2 regions of the Flavobacterium faecale genome follow, and region 1 is predicted to be linked to the other one. Evidence: riboswitches for the same ligand, from Rfam matches in the RefSeq annotation. Region 1 holds a riboswitch; the other holds the start of a gene.
The links. A riboswitch is a leader RNA that binds a small molecule or an ion and turns the genes downstream of it on or off. The one in region 1 is predicted to bind S-adenosylmethionine.
Positions count from the first base shown of each region.

Region 2: linked by a shared signal. The riboswitch ahead of FFWV33_RS13765 (Na+/H+ antiporter NhaC family protein) and the one ahead of thrA (bifunctional aspartate kinase/homoserine dehydrogenase I) in region 1 are both predicted to bind S-adenosylmethionine.

Region 1 is NZ_CP020918.1:1,558,019-1,565,693, forward strand. It holds gene FFWV33_RS06800 (O-acetylhomoserine aminocarboxypropyltransferase/cysteine synthase family protein) at 1-1,076, shown strand, start outside; gene FFWV33_RS06805 (hypothetical protein) at 1,737-1,937, shown strand; SAM riboswitch class I at 2,112-2,220, shown strand; gene thrA (bifunctional aspartate kinase/homoserine dehydrogenase I) at 2,298-5,684, shown strand; gene FFWV33_RS06815 (OsmC family protein) at 5,855-6,286, shown strand; gene FFWV33_RS06820 (trans-sulfuration enzyme family protein) at 6,412-7,584, shown strand.
Region 2 is NZ_CP020918.1:3,218,752-3,226,426, reverse strand. It holds gene FFWV33_RS13780 (LysR family transcriptional regulator) at 1-626, opposite strand, end outside; gene FFWV33_RS13775 (hypothetical protein) at 654-2,681, opposite strand; gene fabG (3-oxoacyl-[acyl-carrier-protein] reductase) at 2,756-3,502, opposite strand; gene FFWV33_RS13765 (Na+/H+ antiporter NhaC family protein) at 3,693-5,015, opposite strand; SAM-I-IV-variant riboswitch at 5,072-5,167, opposite strand; gene FFWV33_RS13760 (hypothetical protein) at 5,286-5,711, opposite strand; gene sucD (succinate--CoA ligase subunit alpha) at 5,928-6,800, opposite strand; gene FFWV33_RS13750 (nuclear transport factor 2 family protein) at 6,896-7,258, opposite strand; gene FFWV33_RS13745 (UDP-3-O-(3-hydroxymyristoyl)glucosamine N-acyltransferase) at 7,260-7,675, opposite strand, start outside.

The DNA.
Region 1 (7,675 bases):
AACAACGTTTAGCAGCGCTTGAGGGCGGTATTGGTGCTGTGGTAACGGCATCGGGTACAGCAGCAATTGTTACAGCTTTATTGACTATGTTGAAAACCGGTGACCACATTGTGGCATCAAGCAGTTTGTATGGCGGAACGTTTAATTTACTGAATTCGACATTACCTCGTTTAGGAATCACAACCACGTTTGTTGATCCCTCTGATGCAGCAAACTTTGAGAAAGCAGCGAATGAGAATACCAAAGTGATTTTTGTGGAGAGCTTAGGGAATCCAAAACTAGATGTATTGGACTTGAAAGCGATTGCTACTGTAGCCAAAGCTTTGAAAGTACCTTTTATGGTAGACAATACCGTAGCATCTCCGGCTTTGTTGAACCCCATTGCACATGGAGCCAATATTGTAATTCATTCTTTGACCAAATATATTTGCGGTAACGGTACGTCTCTTGGAGGGGCTATTATTGATGCGGGTACTTTTGACTGGAGCAGCGGACGTTTTCCTGAATTTACAGAACCAAATGCAGGTTACCACGGTTTGGTGTATCATGAAGCACTTGGAGCAGCCGCTTTTATTGCAAAAGCAAGAATCGAAGGATTACGTGATTATGGTGCAGCATTGAGCCCGTTAAGTGCTTTTCAAATCATTCAAGGTTTAGAGACATTATCGGTACGTGTTCAAAGACACAGTGAAAACGGTTTGGCATTGGCCGAATGGTTGGAAGGACAAGACCAAGTAGCTTGGGTAAACTATCCTGGATTAAAATCAAGTAAATATTATGACTTGGCAAAAGAGTACTTGCCAAACGGTCAAAATGGTTTGGTTACTTTTGGATTAAAAGGTGGATTTGAAGCGGCTAAAAAAGTTGCCGATGACACAAAATTATTTTCGCTATTGGCAAATATTGGAGATACAAAATCATTAATCATACACCCGTCAAGCACAACACACCAACAATTGTCAGAGGAGCAACAACTGGGATCAGGGGTTTCGAAAGATTTAATTCGCCTTTCGGTTGGATTAGAAAATATCGAAGATTTGAAAGCGGATTTGAAAGCTGTTTTTGATACCTTATGATAACGCTTTGGTAAAGTATAAATAACATTCAAATTGGATTTTGATCGTACATTTGAACCGTCAAATCAAGGGAGCGGAATAGAGAAGTTTTAAAAGGAACTTGAAGAAAAAGCTCTTAACTGATTTGTTTTTTGATAATACTATCAAAATTTTGAATCAAAAATACAATTAACTGTTAATTAGTGTAATTAAGGTTAAATTTCTTGGAAAATATGGCTGAGAATTGACATTTATTTATATCTTTGTGAAACAAAAGAAAAACAAAATGAATTTTATTACTTGTAAAAAATCAGTCTTTCAATCAAAGGAAATCCGCAGGAGTGCGATTGCATAATTTATATAGTCAAATAAGATTAAAAATATAGCAAAAGCCTCCTGAGAAATCGGGAGGCTTTTTTGTTTAAAAGTGAAGAAATTAGAAATTCAATCAATAATAAATGGTTACAATTTGTACTTTAAAATATAAGATGTCGACGGTTGCTGTGTTTCATACGCAGAAGCTCGTCTGTTGATACCAAAAAGAAAAGTTTATAACAATAAACCCTTTTGGTATCCAAAACCAAAAGGGTTTTTTTTTCGTATTTCAGAAAGATTAAAGAATATCAATAATAAAAACAAACAAATAAAAGAGTAAAGTAAAACCAATTAAACGCTAAGATTATGAGCACAAGAAGAATCATCACCGGAGCAATCAATTTATTAAGGGGCAGGAGAGGCAGCCGTTTAGAAGCTGGAACAACTGTAGAGTTAACAAACACTAGATTTGGAACAACAGCAAATGCCAAGTCAAAAGGCCAAAAAAATGTGGTCGACACATTATTATTAATGTACTCTAAGGAAAATGAAACACTATTTATATAAAAAGTATTTTAGAAATTTAGATTGAAACGCAAGTAGTCTCTGAGGTTAATAGTTCAGTTCTTACTTGCGTTTTTGCTTGTTGTCGATTTTGTATAAAAATCAAAGTCGGTAAAATTTGTTTGTTAAAAAAAATAGTGGTTTCTTTGTCTTTTAAATGTTCATAAACGTATTGAAATGTTATAAAGAAAGGACGAGGGATTAGACCCGATGACGCCTTAGCAACCCTTCGATTCATCGAAGAAGGTGCTGCATTCTACCACAAACTTATGTGGACAGATAACAAAGCAAACACTGCCCGTTTATGCTACTCTTTCTTTTTCTTATACCATTTCCATATATCATCAATAACACGATTTGAAGTTGGAAAATAAACCATTAAATCTTATTATATCAAATTTTGTTACCGAAAACGGTGCAAAATACCCTTCGCTTGATCTGTCGTATCAAGTCTTTGGTGCGCCTTTGCATACCGCTCCTATTATCCTAATCAATCACGCATTGACGGGTAACTCACAAGTAATTGGAGAAACAGGTTGGTGGAATGATTTGGTTGGAATCGAAAAAACTATTGATGTTCGCAAATATACCATCGTAGCATTTGATGTTCCAGGGAATGGTTTTAATTCACCAATTATCGAAGAGTATCATGATTTTATTGCCAGAGATATTGCTCGCATCTTTGTAGAAGGTCTTCGATACTTAAAAATTGACCATTTGTTTGCCTTGATCGGAGGATCTGTTGGTGGCGGAATTGCTTGGGAGATTTTGGCATTAGAACCAAAACTAGCTGATAATTTTATCCCCATTGCAACCGACTGGAAATCGACCGACTGGTTAATTGCCAATTGCTTTTTGCAAGAGCAAATCTTGAATAATTCAAAAAAACCTATTGAGGACGCTCGTATACACGCCATGTTGTGCTACCGTACACCAGAGTCGTTCAAAGAAAAATTCAATAGACATACCACCGAAAAGTTAGAAACCTTTCAGGTAGAAAGTTGGTTAAACTACCACGGTGAGAAATTAGGGAAACGTTTTCAGCTTTCGGCCTACAAAATGATGAACCAACTCTTAAAAACCATTGATATTACGCGCAATTGTGAATCGCTTGAGTCGGTGATCTCAAAGGTAGATGCCAATATATACATCGTAGGAATCAATTCGGATTTGTTTTTTACAGCAAAGGAGAATAAAGAGACCTACATGGAAATTAAAAAATTTAAAAATAATGTATTCTATAGCGAAATTGATTCCCAGCACGGGCATGACGCTTTTTTGATGGAATACGAACAATTAGACAATTTGTTAGAAGTTGTTTTCAAAAATAAAAAACAGATGAAAATAGTAAAATTTGGCGGTAAATCGTTGGCAAACGGCGAAGGGATCAATAATGTATTGGATATTGTTGTTAATAAAATTCAAAACGAAGAAAAAATAGCCATCGTCGTTTCTGCAAGAGGGAACGCTACTGATGAGCTTGATGATATATTGACCATTGCTGCCAAAAACGGAAATTATAAACCGTTACTAGACAGTTTCAAAGCCTATCAAATAGATGGTTATGAAGGTGTTGATTTTACGGCAGAATTTGAAAAACTAGACAAATTGTTTGAAGGTGTGAGCCTTATTGGTGATTTCAGTGCCAAAATTCAAGATCAAATTTTAGCACAGGGTGAATTGCTTTCGGCTAAGTTGTTGGTGTTTTTATTGAATCAAAAAGGGATTCCGGCTGTACTAGCAGATACGAGAAACTTGATCGTAACCGATTCTAATTTTGGTGATGCTCAACCTTTGGACGCTGTTTCGAAGAAAAATGTGATTCAGATCTTTAAAGAAAACAAAGATTCGGTATTAGTAATTACTGGTTTTATTGCATCGAATGCAAAAAATGATACCACTACTTTAGGCCGAAATGGAAGTAACTACACAGCTTCATTAATAGCCAATTACATTAATGCCGAAGAGTTACAAAACTATACACATGTGGACGGAATTTATACTGCCAACCCCGAAATGGTTTTGGATGCTAAAAAAATAGAGCATTTGTCGTATAATGAAGCGAATGAAATGGCTAATTTTGGTGCCAATATTTTGCACGCCAAAACGATTATTCCACTATTAGAAAAAAATATTCCGCTGCGTATTTTGAATACCTTCAACGATGAAAATCAAGGAACATTAATCACAGCCAATTCAGCAAAAGAAGGAATTAAAACCCTTTCGGTACTTGAGGATGTGGCTTTGGTTAACTTGGAAGGACGCGGATTACTTGGAAAAACGGGTGTTGATGCCCGTATTTTTAGAGTAATGGGAGACAATGATATCAGTGTGAGCATCATTTCACAAGGATCATCTGAGCGGGGAATTGGTTTGGTTGTAAATTCAAACGAAGCTACCAAAGCCATGATCGAATTGGAAAAAGAATTCGAAAATGATTTCTATTCGAAAGATGTGAATAAGATTTCGGTAACTGACAATGTCTCGGTGATTTCGATCATTGGGCAAGATTTGAGCACCTTCCACAAGCCATACACTGCTTTGATTCGTAATAATATTGTGCCTATCCTGTTCAATAATACCGTAACGGGTAAAAACGTGAGTTTGGTAGTTCAAAAAACAGAACTTAAAAAAGCGTTGAACGTAATTCATGGTGAAATTTTTGGTGTAGCAAAAAAAATCAATATTGCCATTTTTGGTCATGGATTAGTGGGGGGTACCTTGATCAATCAGATATTGGAATCAGCGGATGCTATTGAAAAAAGAAAAGGTGTTAAATTGAATATTTTTGCCATAGCCAATTCAAAAAGTGTATTGCTGAACAATAACGGTATTTCGCCAAATTGGAAAAGCGAAATTCAGAGTAACGGCGCAATATATGCTATTGAAGATATTATCGCTTACGCTAAAGAGAATCATTTGGCCAATTTAATTGCTGTTGACAATACAGCGAGTGGGTCATTTGTTGAAAATTATATTACGCTAGCCGAAAACGGATTTGATTTAATCTCTTCCAACAAAGTAGCCAATACGTTGGGGTATGATTTTTATAAAGAGCTACGTGCAACTTTAGAAAAAAATCAAAAAAGTTATTTGTATGAAACCAATGTTGGTGCAGGTTTACCATTAATAGATACTATAAAATTATTGCACCTTTCGGGTGAAAATATCACCAAAATCAAAGGAGTATTCTCTGGAACATTAAGTTATTTATTCAATCATTTCTCTGCCAAAGACGTGCCTTTTAGCGAAATATTAAAAGAAGCAATTGACAACGGATTCACCGAACCTGATCCAAGAGAAGATTTATGTGGAAATGATGTTGGTAGAAAATTATTGATTTTGGCGAGAGAATTGGACTTGCAAAATGAGTTTAGCGAAGTGCAAATTCAGAATCTAATTCCGGAGCATTTACGTGAAGGATCTGCTGCTGATTTCTTGACGAAACTAAAAGAATTCGATCCAATTTATGATAAAATAAAGTCAGAACAGCAACCAAATCACGTACTGCGTTACATAGGCGAACTGTCTGGTGACTTGCAGTACGACAAAGGAAATCTAGAAGTAAAATTAGTATCAGTACCTATGGACACTGCATTAGGTGGATTAAAAGGTTCTGATTCTTTCTTCGAAATTTACACAGAATCGTACGGAGACCGACCAATTGTAATCCAAGGAGCAGGAGCAGGATCGGCAGTGACAGCGAGAGGTGTTTTTGGAGATATTTTGAGGGTTTCGGATAAGGGGTAAAATCCCCCTAACCCCCGAAGGGGGAATATAAGATTTTAGATCAACGATTTATGATTTCTAAATAAAGAGGGTCTAAAATGAATATAAAAACTATATACTAATTAAATAGGGACTTACCTCCAGTCTTGGCTCCCTTCTCGCCGCGGCGAGAGGGTTGGGGAGGGGATAATATGAAAATTACATTAAACAGAGTTAACGAAAACTTCCACTTCGAATTAAAAAATGATCGTGGACATATAGTAAATGTAGATGCAAGACCTGATTTTGGAGGTAATGATATGGGACCAAGTCCAATGGAATTGCTCTTGATGGGTGTTGCAGGTTGTAGCGCCATAGATATGATTTCGATCTTGAAAAAGCAACGTCAAGAAATCACTTCTTTCAAAGCTGAGGTTGAAGGTGAGCGCGTGCAAATGGGCGAAGCAAAACCTTTTAAAGATATTCATGTGATTTTTTCATTAGAAGGAAACATCAAAGAAGATAAAGCTGCCAAAGCTGCACAGTTGTCTTTCGAAAAATACTGTTCAGTTTCAAAAACATTGGAGCCAACAGCAACAATTCATTACAAAGTGATTTTGAATGGTGCTGCTCTTGAAAAATAATATTTTCGAAGAAAACAATTATGATTATATATGGAATTTATTCTGAGGTAATCAGCAAAATACATTCTTAATTAGCTATTAGTATTTAGCCAAAAGCTAAAAGCTAACAGCCAAAAGCTTATAAAATGAACGAACAAGAATTTGGTTTTGAAACTCAAGCCATACGTACCCAATTAGAAAGAACACAATACTTAGAGCATTCGGTGCCTTTGTATTTAACGTCAAGTTTTGTGTTTGAAGATGCCGAAGACATGCGTGCCTCTTTTGCAGACGAAAAAGATAGAAATATTTACAGCCGTTATAGCAATCCCAACAACAATGAGTTTGTAGAAAAGATTTGCAAAATGGAAGGAGCAGAGTCTGGTTTTGCTTTTGCATCTGGAATGGCAGCAGTGTATTCAACCCTAGCGGCTTTGCTTAACTCGGGTGATCACGTAGTTTCTGCAGGTAGTGTTTTTGGAGCTACACACTCCTTGTTTGTAAATTATTTTCCGAAATGGGGTATTGAAACAACCTATTTTGATATTGATAAACCAGAGACGATAGAAAGTTGTATTAAACCCAATACTAAAATACTTTTTGCCGAATCACCAACAAATCCTGCGGTTGATATTATTGATCTTGATGTGCTTGGTGCAATTGCCAAAAAGCACAATTTGATTTTAATTATTGACAACTGTTTTGCTACGCCATATTTGCAACAGCCTATTAAGTGGGGTGCACATTTAGTAGTACACTCGGCGACAAAATTAATAGACGGTCAAGGTAGAGTCTTAGGTGGTATAACTGTAGGGAATGCAGATTTAATCAAAAAAATATATTTATTTTCAAGATTAACAGGCCCTTCATTGTCACCCTTTAACGCTTGGGTATTGTCAAAAAGTTTAGAAACATTAGCAATACGCTTGGATCGACATTGTGAAAATGCTATGAAAGTTGCTGAGTTTTTAGAGAAAAATCCAAATGTGAATACTGTCAAATATCCGTTTTTGAAATCGCATCCGCAATACGCGATTGCTCAAAAACAAATGAAAGCAGGAGGAAACATTGTAGCATTCGAAATCAAAGGAGGACTAGAAGCAGGTAGAGCTTTCTTGGATAAGATAAAATTATGTTCGCTTTCCCCAAATTTAGGAGACACAAGAACTATTGTGACACATCCCGCGTCTACAACTCATAGTAAATTATCGGTCGAAGAAAGATTGAAAGTAAGTATTACCGATGGTTTGGTACGTGTTTCTGTAGGTTTAGAAACGGTAGAAGATGTGATTGCTGATTTGGAGCAAGCATTGTCATAAATATTTAAGATTGTAGATTAACGATTTTTGATTGCAGATTTCTGTTTATCAAAAATCGTTTTTTTATGTTTATAAGTTCAAATAACATATT
Region 2 (7,675 bases), 1.7 Mb from region 1:
TTTTTGAGACTATGTTCGATAACTTCCAAGGTACCAGATCCAACTTCACGAGTCAGAAATTTTAAATACTCTAAGTCTGTTATCGAAATGGGCGTTTTATGCGCTAAGGCATGTGTACTTTTACAAACTAAAACAATTTCGTCTTTTAAAAATTCCTGGTACTTAATGTTGGCATTTCGAGATTGTCCTTCTACTATTCCAACCTCTATCTCTTTGTTAACCAAGGCATTTTCGATTTGCTCTGTATTACCGTTTCGAAGATTTATTTTGATATCTTTTAGTTTCGAATGAAAATCTGCTAATAAGGGTGAAATTACATATTGCGAAATTGTGGTACTTGCCCCAAGTCGAAGTGCACCTTGCCTTTCGTTGGTTAAAGCACTCATTTCGAAATCAATATTTCGATAAATATCAAAAATAGTTTTGCAGTTTTTTAGTAAAACAGCTCCAGCTTGCGTCAGTGCAATTTTGCTTCCCGTTCGATCAAAAAGTTTTATTTTATACTGTTCTTCCAGTTCCTGAATATGTTTGCTTACTGCTGGCTGCGAAATATACAATTCACTTGCGGCCTTGGTAAAGCTCAAGCGATTGGCCACGGTAACAAAAACATGCAGTCTAAAATCCATTTTGATATTATTTTTATCTAAAAAGTACTAGAGTAAACCATTATATTTTCGAACAAACCATTCCGTAGAAAGAAATAACGAAATTAATAGCAACAGCCAATACCATTCGATAATCGGAGATTTGCTTGTAACTTTCTTCTGTATTGCTTTGTAATCTTGATCATTTAAAAGTAATTGTACAAGATTTTCTTTTTGGTTCGGAAAATAAAGCTTCCCTCCTGTCTTAAGCGCCAATTGGGATAATTTTTCCGCATCAGCATTTACAAATTGTTTTTCTATATCAAAATCTAAGATTTCGAACGAATTACTGTAACTACTATTTGTATTTAATTCCTTAACCGAAAAAGTATAAGTCCCAGGCGAAAGACCATCGAGATTGACTTTGAAAGCATTATTAGAACGTAGAAAATCGTAATTTTTTACCTCCTTCGTCTTAGTGTTCTTTACTGCAATGGTAAGATGTGCCTTTTCATCGAATTCATAATTTTTATTGAAAAACTGCGCAGTCATTTCGATAGACTCACCTGAATTATAAAAATTTTCATGACTAACAACTAGTGACTTTTTACTGTTATTTGAAGCTAAAAATTGAATAATCTTGTCTATAAATAAATCATATTTTTCAAAAGACTGATCCTTTACGTGCGTATCTAGACGCCATCTCCAACTATTCTCTCCAAAGAGAAAGGCAGAGCGAATTCCTTGATTTTCTACAAAAGTCAGTAAAGGTGCTTTGGTATCAATATTTCTTATTTTTGATGTAAGTAAATTTGAAACTACAGCTTTGGTTGTAATCGTGCCAAACGGATTTTCTAATGGTGGCAAGGCATCAAAACCAATATCTTCTGCTGCAAATTGATTGAATTGACTCTGAAAACTAGCTGTAAATTCTTCAGGTTGTCCACTCATTTTGAAATCAAAAAGGTTTTGATTCTGGTTCAAAAACATAAAATCAGTATGCGTTCCAGTTACAATCCAACTGTTTATTCTAGCCTTTTTAATTAGATCAAATAGGGTTTTAAAACTACTGTTGGGTTGGTACAAAACACAAACTGAATAGTCTGCTAATGATTTGATATCGTTATGCTTAACGATGGTAACTTTGCGTTGTTTATTAGATTCTATTGCACGTTTAAAAGCTGCAATATCCGGATGAGAAATACTAGAAACTAGCGCTATATTTGTCTTTTGATCTAATACTTCAACTGCAAAATTCTTTGAATTATTATACGTATTTTTTTCCCTTTCTATAGAGCTAATAGTTGCTTTGTACACCATTAACCCTACTCTATCCGCTGGTAAAAGTAGACTAATCGTTTGGCTAGTATTTTCCGGAGAAAATGAAACACTTTGTTTGGCTATAATGGACTTCCCATTTGAAATGCTAACTTCTGCACTACAATTTTTATCTCCTGAATAGGATAAGAAAATTTCAACAGGGAATTTATTTTTTAGAAAAGCATATTTATTTACATTCAGTTGAGCAATCTTCAAATCAAATACTTTTATAGTATCTCCAACGACCACAGGAAATATTTTGTTGGTATCAGAAAAACTATAGGTATAATCACTACCTGCAGTTTGATTACCATCTGTAATTACTACTGTGGGATAGATTTGATTTCGATTGTAATTTTTTAGATTTTTTGCTATACCGTCAAAATTGGTTTGACTCCCTTTAAAATCTAAAGTTGTTGTAGCACTAAATTCTTTGTCAAATTGATAGGTCTGCACTTCGAATTTATCATTCAACTCTTTGCTTTCTTTAAAAAACGAAAAAAGATCCTTTGCTGTTTGTCTAGCGTTTAATACGGCAATAGAGCTAGAATTGTCAATCACAATGGCGAAAGCTGGTTTTTCTATTTCTAGTTTGCTAGTTGTAATTACAGGGTTGATCAAAAGTAAAAAAAGACCAAACAAGGATAAAAAACGAATAAAAGCCAAAAACAAATTCAGTTTTGATTTGCTTTTGGCTTTGTATATGTATTGAAAAAATGACAATCCTCCTGCCAATAGCAAAGAAAGTATAAGAAGTAGGATTGTAGCTGCAGTCATATTTAGTAATATAATTTCATTTAAAAGTCGCGGTTATCAATAGTATGCTATAAACCGAGACTATCAACTGTTTACTAAGTTAGCATTCCTCCACAAACATTAAGTGTTTGACCAGTAATGTATGCACTCATATCTGAAGCTAGGAACAAACATGCGTTAGCAACATCTTCAGTAGTTCCACCACGTTTCAACGGAATACCATCTCTCCATCCTTGCACTACTTCTTCACTTAGTTTTGCAGTCATTTCAGTTTCGATAAAACCTGGAGCAATTGCATTGCAACGAATATTACGTGAACCTAACTCTAGCGCTACAGATTTTGTAAAACCAATTACTCCAGCTTTTGATGCTGCATAATTCGTTTGTCCTGCATTACCTTTTACACCAACTACACTACTCATATTGATAATTGAACCAGCACGTTTTTTCAAAAATGTCTTTTGAACGGCCTTGGTCATATTAAATACAGATTTTAAGTTAACTGCGATAACATTATCAAAATCAGCTTCTGAGATACGCATTAGCAAATTATCTTTAGTGATACCTGCATTATTAATTAAGATGTCAATTGTTCCAAAATCTTCTAGAACTTTGTCAACCAAAAGTTGTGCTTCATTAAAATCAGCTGCATTTGATTGATATCCTTTTGCTTTAATTCCTAAAGCATTTAATTCATTTTCCAATGCCAAAGCAGATTCTACAGATGAACTGTAAGTAAAAGCCACATTAGCTCCATGTTTTGCAAAAACCTCTGCTATTCCCATTCCAATTCCGCGACTTGCACCGGTTATAATCGCCACTTTTCCTTCTAGTAATTTCATGTTCAAAAGTTAGTTTAATTTTTATTTGAAGCTATTCCTGCTATCCGTTACAATCTTTTATGTCCGCCGCGGCGCACACAAAAGGATTTTCACTACTATCAGGGCTATCATCTTAGAGTTGTCAAATATAGAGTAATTCCCTTTTTAAAAAAAATTTCAAATTCATTTACCTTATAAAATCGAATCGAATTTATAGTTTAAAAAAACGTTTGACCAATTTATCCCAAAAAGCACTATAAATGGCAACCAAAGTAAAAACGAACAAAAATAAATGATACCAAGCATTACCAATTAAATCCATAAAATCCAATTTCCCTTTTGCAAAACTTAATATTAAAAGTACTTGCGCTCCATAAGGTAATATCCCTTGAATTACACAAGAAAATATATCGAGAATAGCGGCTGTTTTTTTTGAACTCAAATTGTATTCCTCGTTAATTTCCTTTGCAATTCCTCCGGTAATCACAATTGAAACCGTATTATTGGCAATCGCCATATTAGTAAAACCAACCAACGCTCCTATTCCCAATTGAGCTGAGTTTTTACTCTTAATTCTTCTTTTAATTTGGTGTAATAAAAAATCTATTCCTCCCGCCTTATCCACCATCGCTGCTAATCCGCCCGTAAGCATGGACAACAAAAAGATTTCGGTCATGCTAGTGAATCCTTCATAGATTTTTCGAGCAAATTCCATTATCGTAAAATGATTTCCAAAATAACCAATCAATCCCGCCAGTACAATACCTATAATCAAAGTCGAAAATACATCAACTCCCACCAAAGCAAGTACGATAACTAGTATGTAAGGAACAATTGCAAACCATTCAAAACTGGTTTTCGGAATCGTTACTGCTGTAATATCAGAATTTAAACCAAGATAAAAGAATACAAGTATTGTAATAATAGCGGCCGGAAAAGCAATAAATAAGTTAATCTTGAATTTGTCTTTTAATTCGCAACCCAAGGATTGAGTTGCTGCAATTGTAGTATCGGAAATCATCGATAGATTATCACCTAACATTGAACCACCCAATAAAGCACCAGCAATCAAGGGTAATGAAGCGCCACTTGAATTAGCCAAGTCAACCGCAATCGGGCCTATGGCAACGATAGCGCCGACAGAAGTTCCTGTAGCCGTTGATAAAAAAGCAGCAATTAAAAAGATTCCCAAAGGGAAGTAGGCTACATCTATGGTGTTAATTCCTAGGCTTACAACCGCATCAACACCTCCCATGGCCTTACTAACAACTGCAAAAGCGCCTGCTAAAAGATAAATGAGACACATGGTCATTATTTTACTTTCGCCACAACCAGCAATTAAAGTAGCAACTTTTTCCTCGGTTGAACTTTTAAACATTAAAAAAGCAGCTATAATACCAATTAGTACAGCAATTGGTGCAGGTAAGGCATAAAAATCGTCAAGCCAAATACCAGCTCCCAAAAAGGTGAAAATAAAAATAAGTAGCGGTATCAAAGCATAAGCATTGCCCTTTTTTTTCAATAAATGTGTCATAAATCAATTTTATAATGAAATGATTATAACGAAAAACAAAGCTAAAAATGGGAATGTAAAACAACATTTTTTCCAAAGGATTGGCTTATCGTTTTAGCACCTTGCTCGTTGTTGCAGGTTGCTATCTCGTAATGAGATTCGTGATAACGGGTGCAAAAGTACTTATTATTTTATAAAAAAAATAATAGCATAATGCTTTTTATAATTTTAAATTAAAAAAGCCTTACCAAAGTAAAGCTTTTTCAATTGTTTCAATCAAAATGTATCAGCTTAAAAAGCTACATTCCATTTTGGTAATTTTCCGTTTGCTGTCAAGAAATTTTGCAAAACTTGTCCTTCTACAGAAGTTGGGATTCCTTTGTCTTCAGCGTTGAAAGTTTCGAACCAAAGAACTTCAAGTCTTTCAATGTTCTCAATTTTCATTTGCGCTGGCCAAGAATATTTTCTACCTGTTTTTGCAAATTGATGTCCGTTTACAATTTTATCATACAAACCACCATTTTTACTTTTCAAAGAACCATCATTTTGTACTGTTCCAGTAGAACCTACCATGATTAATTCCTTATCATCTCCGTTGATAGCGTTTACGATAAAAACACCACTTCCTTCTGAAGCATTGCAAACATCTTCTAAACTATCATCAATTGTAAAAGTAAAACTGTTGTTTTCTTTGTATTTTTCTAATTCTTTGTACATAACTATTATTTAATTATTTTGAGATTTGCTCGACCCAATTTCATTGATAAAATGTCCTTAAGCTTGAAAATCATTTATTCATCTATCTGATTCTTATTAAATGGCTGCAAAAACAGTCCTTTTTAATAAAGTGCAAATGTATTTCTTTAATTTCATTTTTATACTAAAAAAGCCCCACAAATGTGAGGCTTCTTATATTTTAATTTCAAGAAAAGATTATCCTAAAATTTCTTTTACTTTTTTACCAATTTCAGCTGGTGAATCAACAACGTGAATACCGTTGTCTCTCATAATTTGTTTTTTGGCAGCGGCAGTATCATCAGTACCTCCAACAATAGCACCTGCGTGACCCATTGTTCTACCAGCAGGAGCAGTTTCTCCAGCGATAAAACCAATAACTGGCTTACGGTTACCATCAGCTTTGATCCATTTTGCGGCATCAGCTTCCAATTGACCACCAATTTCACCAATCATGATTATACATTCAGTTTCTGGATCATTCATCAACAATTCAACTGCTTCTTTTGTTGTAGTTCCAATGATTGGATCTCCACCAATACCAATAGCAGTAGTGATACCCAAACCTTGTTTTACTACTTGATCAGCAGCTTCGTACGTTAAAGTTCCAGATTTTGAAACGATTCCTACTGTACCTTTTTTGAAAACAAAACCTGGCATAATACCAACTTTAGCTTCTCCTGGAGTAATAACACCTGGACAGTTAGGTCCGATCAATCTAGCATTTCTAGATTTTACATATCCATTTGCTTTAATCATGTCTGCAACAGGAATACCTTCAGTAATCGCAATGATCACTTTGATACCTGCATCTGCAGCTTCCATAATTGCATCAGCAGCAAAAGCTGGTGGTACAAAAATGATAGTTGTATCTGCTCCCGCTTGCTCAACAGCATCTTTTACTGTATTAAAAACAGGACGATCTAAATGTGTAGAACCACCTTTTCCTGGAGTAACTCCTCCAACAACGTTTGTACCGTATTCAATCATTTGAGAAGCGTGGAATGTTCCTTCACTTCCTGTAAATCCTTGAACAATTATTTTGGAATCTTTATTAACTAAAACACTCATGATATATATTTTATGTAGTTTTTAAATTTGTGTTGCAAAAATATAAAATAGTAGGCAGTAATCTGTAATTGCACTCAGATATTTTAACACAAAATTCAGGGTTTTTGACTATTTTGGAAACCTCTGAATAATTTATCGTCTTTTATCTCCCAGATCACCATGAAATAACCAAGTAACATCTCTTCTCTTGGATTCTCAATCGTCTTTACAAAATGTGAATATCGCACACAAACTTTATTGTCTTCTGCAATAATTTGACTAATTCTTACTTTTGTTCGAACATACGCTTTTCCTAATGTTTCTATCAAGGAAAGAATTCCATCATAATTCAATTCAGAAAATCCGGTACTACTATGCCATTCAATACAAAAATCAGGATGAATGAATTGCTTCATTTCTTCAGGATTTATCAGCGCATCTGATTTGTAAAAATTAAGTACTAATTCTTTTGCAGTCATACTATTTTAGTTTGGTTAATATTTCAGGTATTTTTTTCAAATTTGCTAATTGTTTCAATTGCTCTCTTGACTCTTGTATTGGAGTTCCAAAATAAGATTTGCCACCTGCCACAGATTTTGTAACACCAGTTTGCCCCATAATTACAGCTTTTGTACCTATAGTTATGCCACTTGTTGTTCCAACTTGCCCCCACAATGTCACCTCGTCTTCAATAACGACGCAACCTGCAATACCTGTTTGTGATGCGATCAAACACTTTTTTCCAATTACGGTGTCGTGACCTACGTGAACTTGATTATCAATTTTGGTTCCTTCACCAATTGTAGTGTCACCCGTTACACCTTTGTCAATGGTGCACAAAGCTCCAATTCCAACATTATCTTCAATCACTACTCTACCACCTGAAACCAATTGAT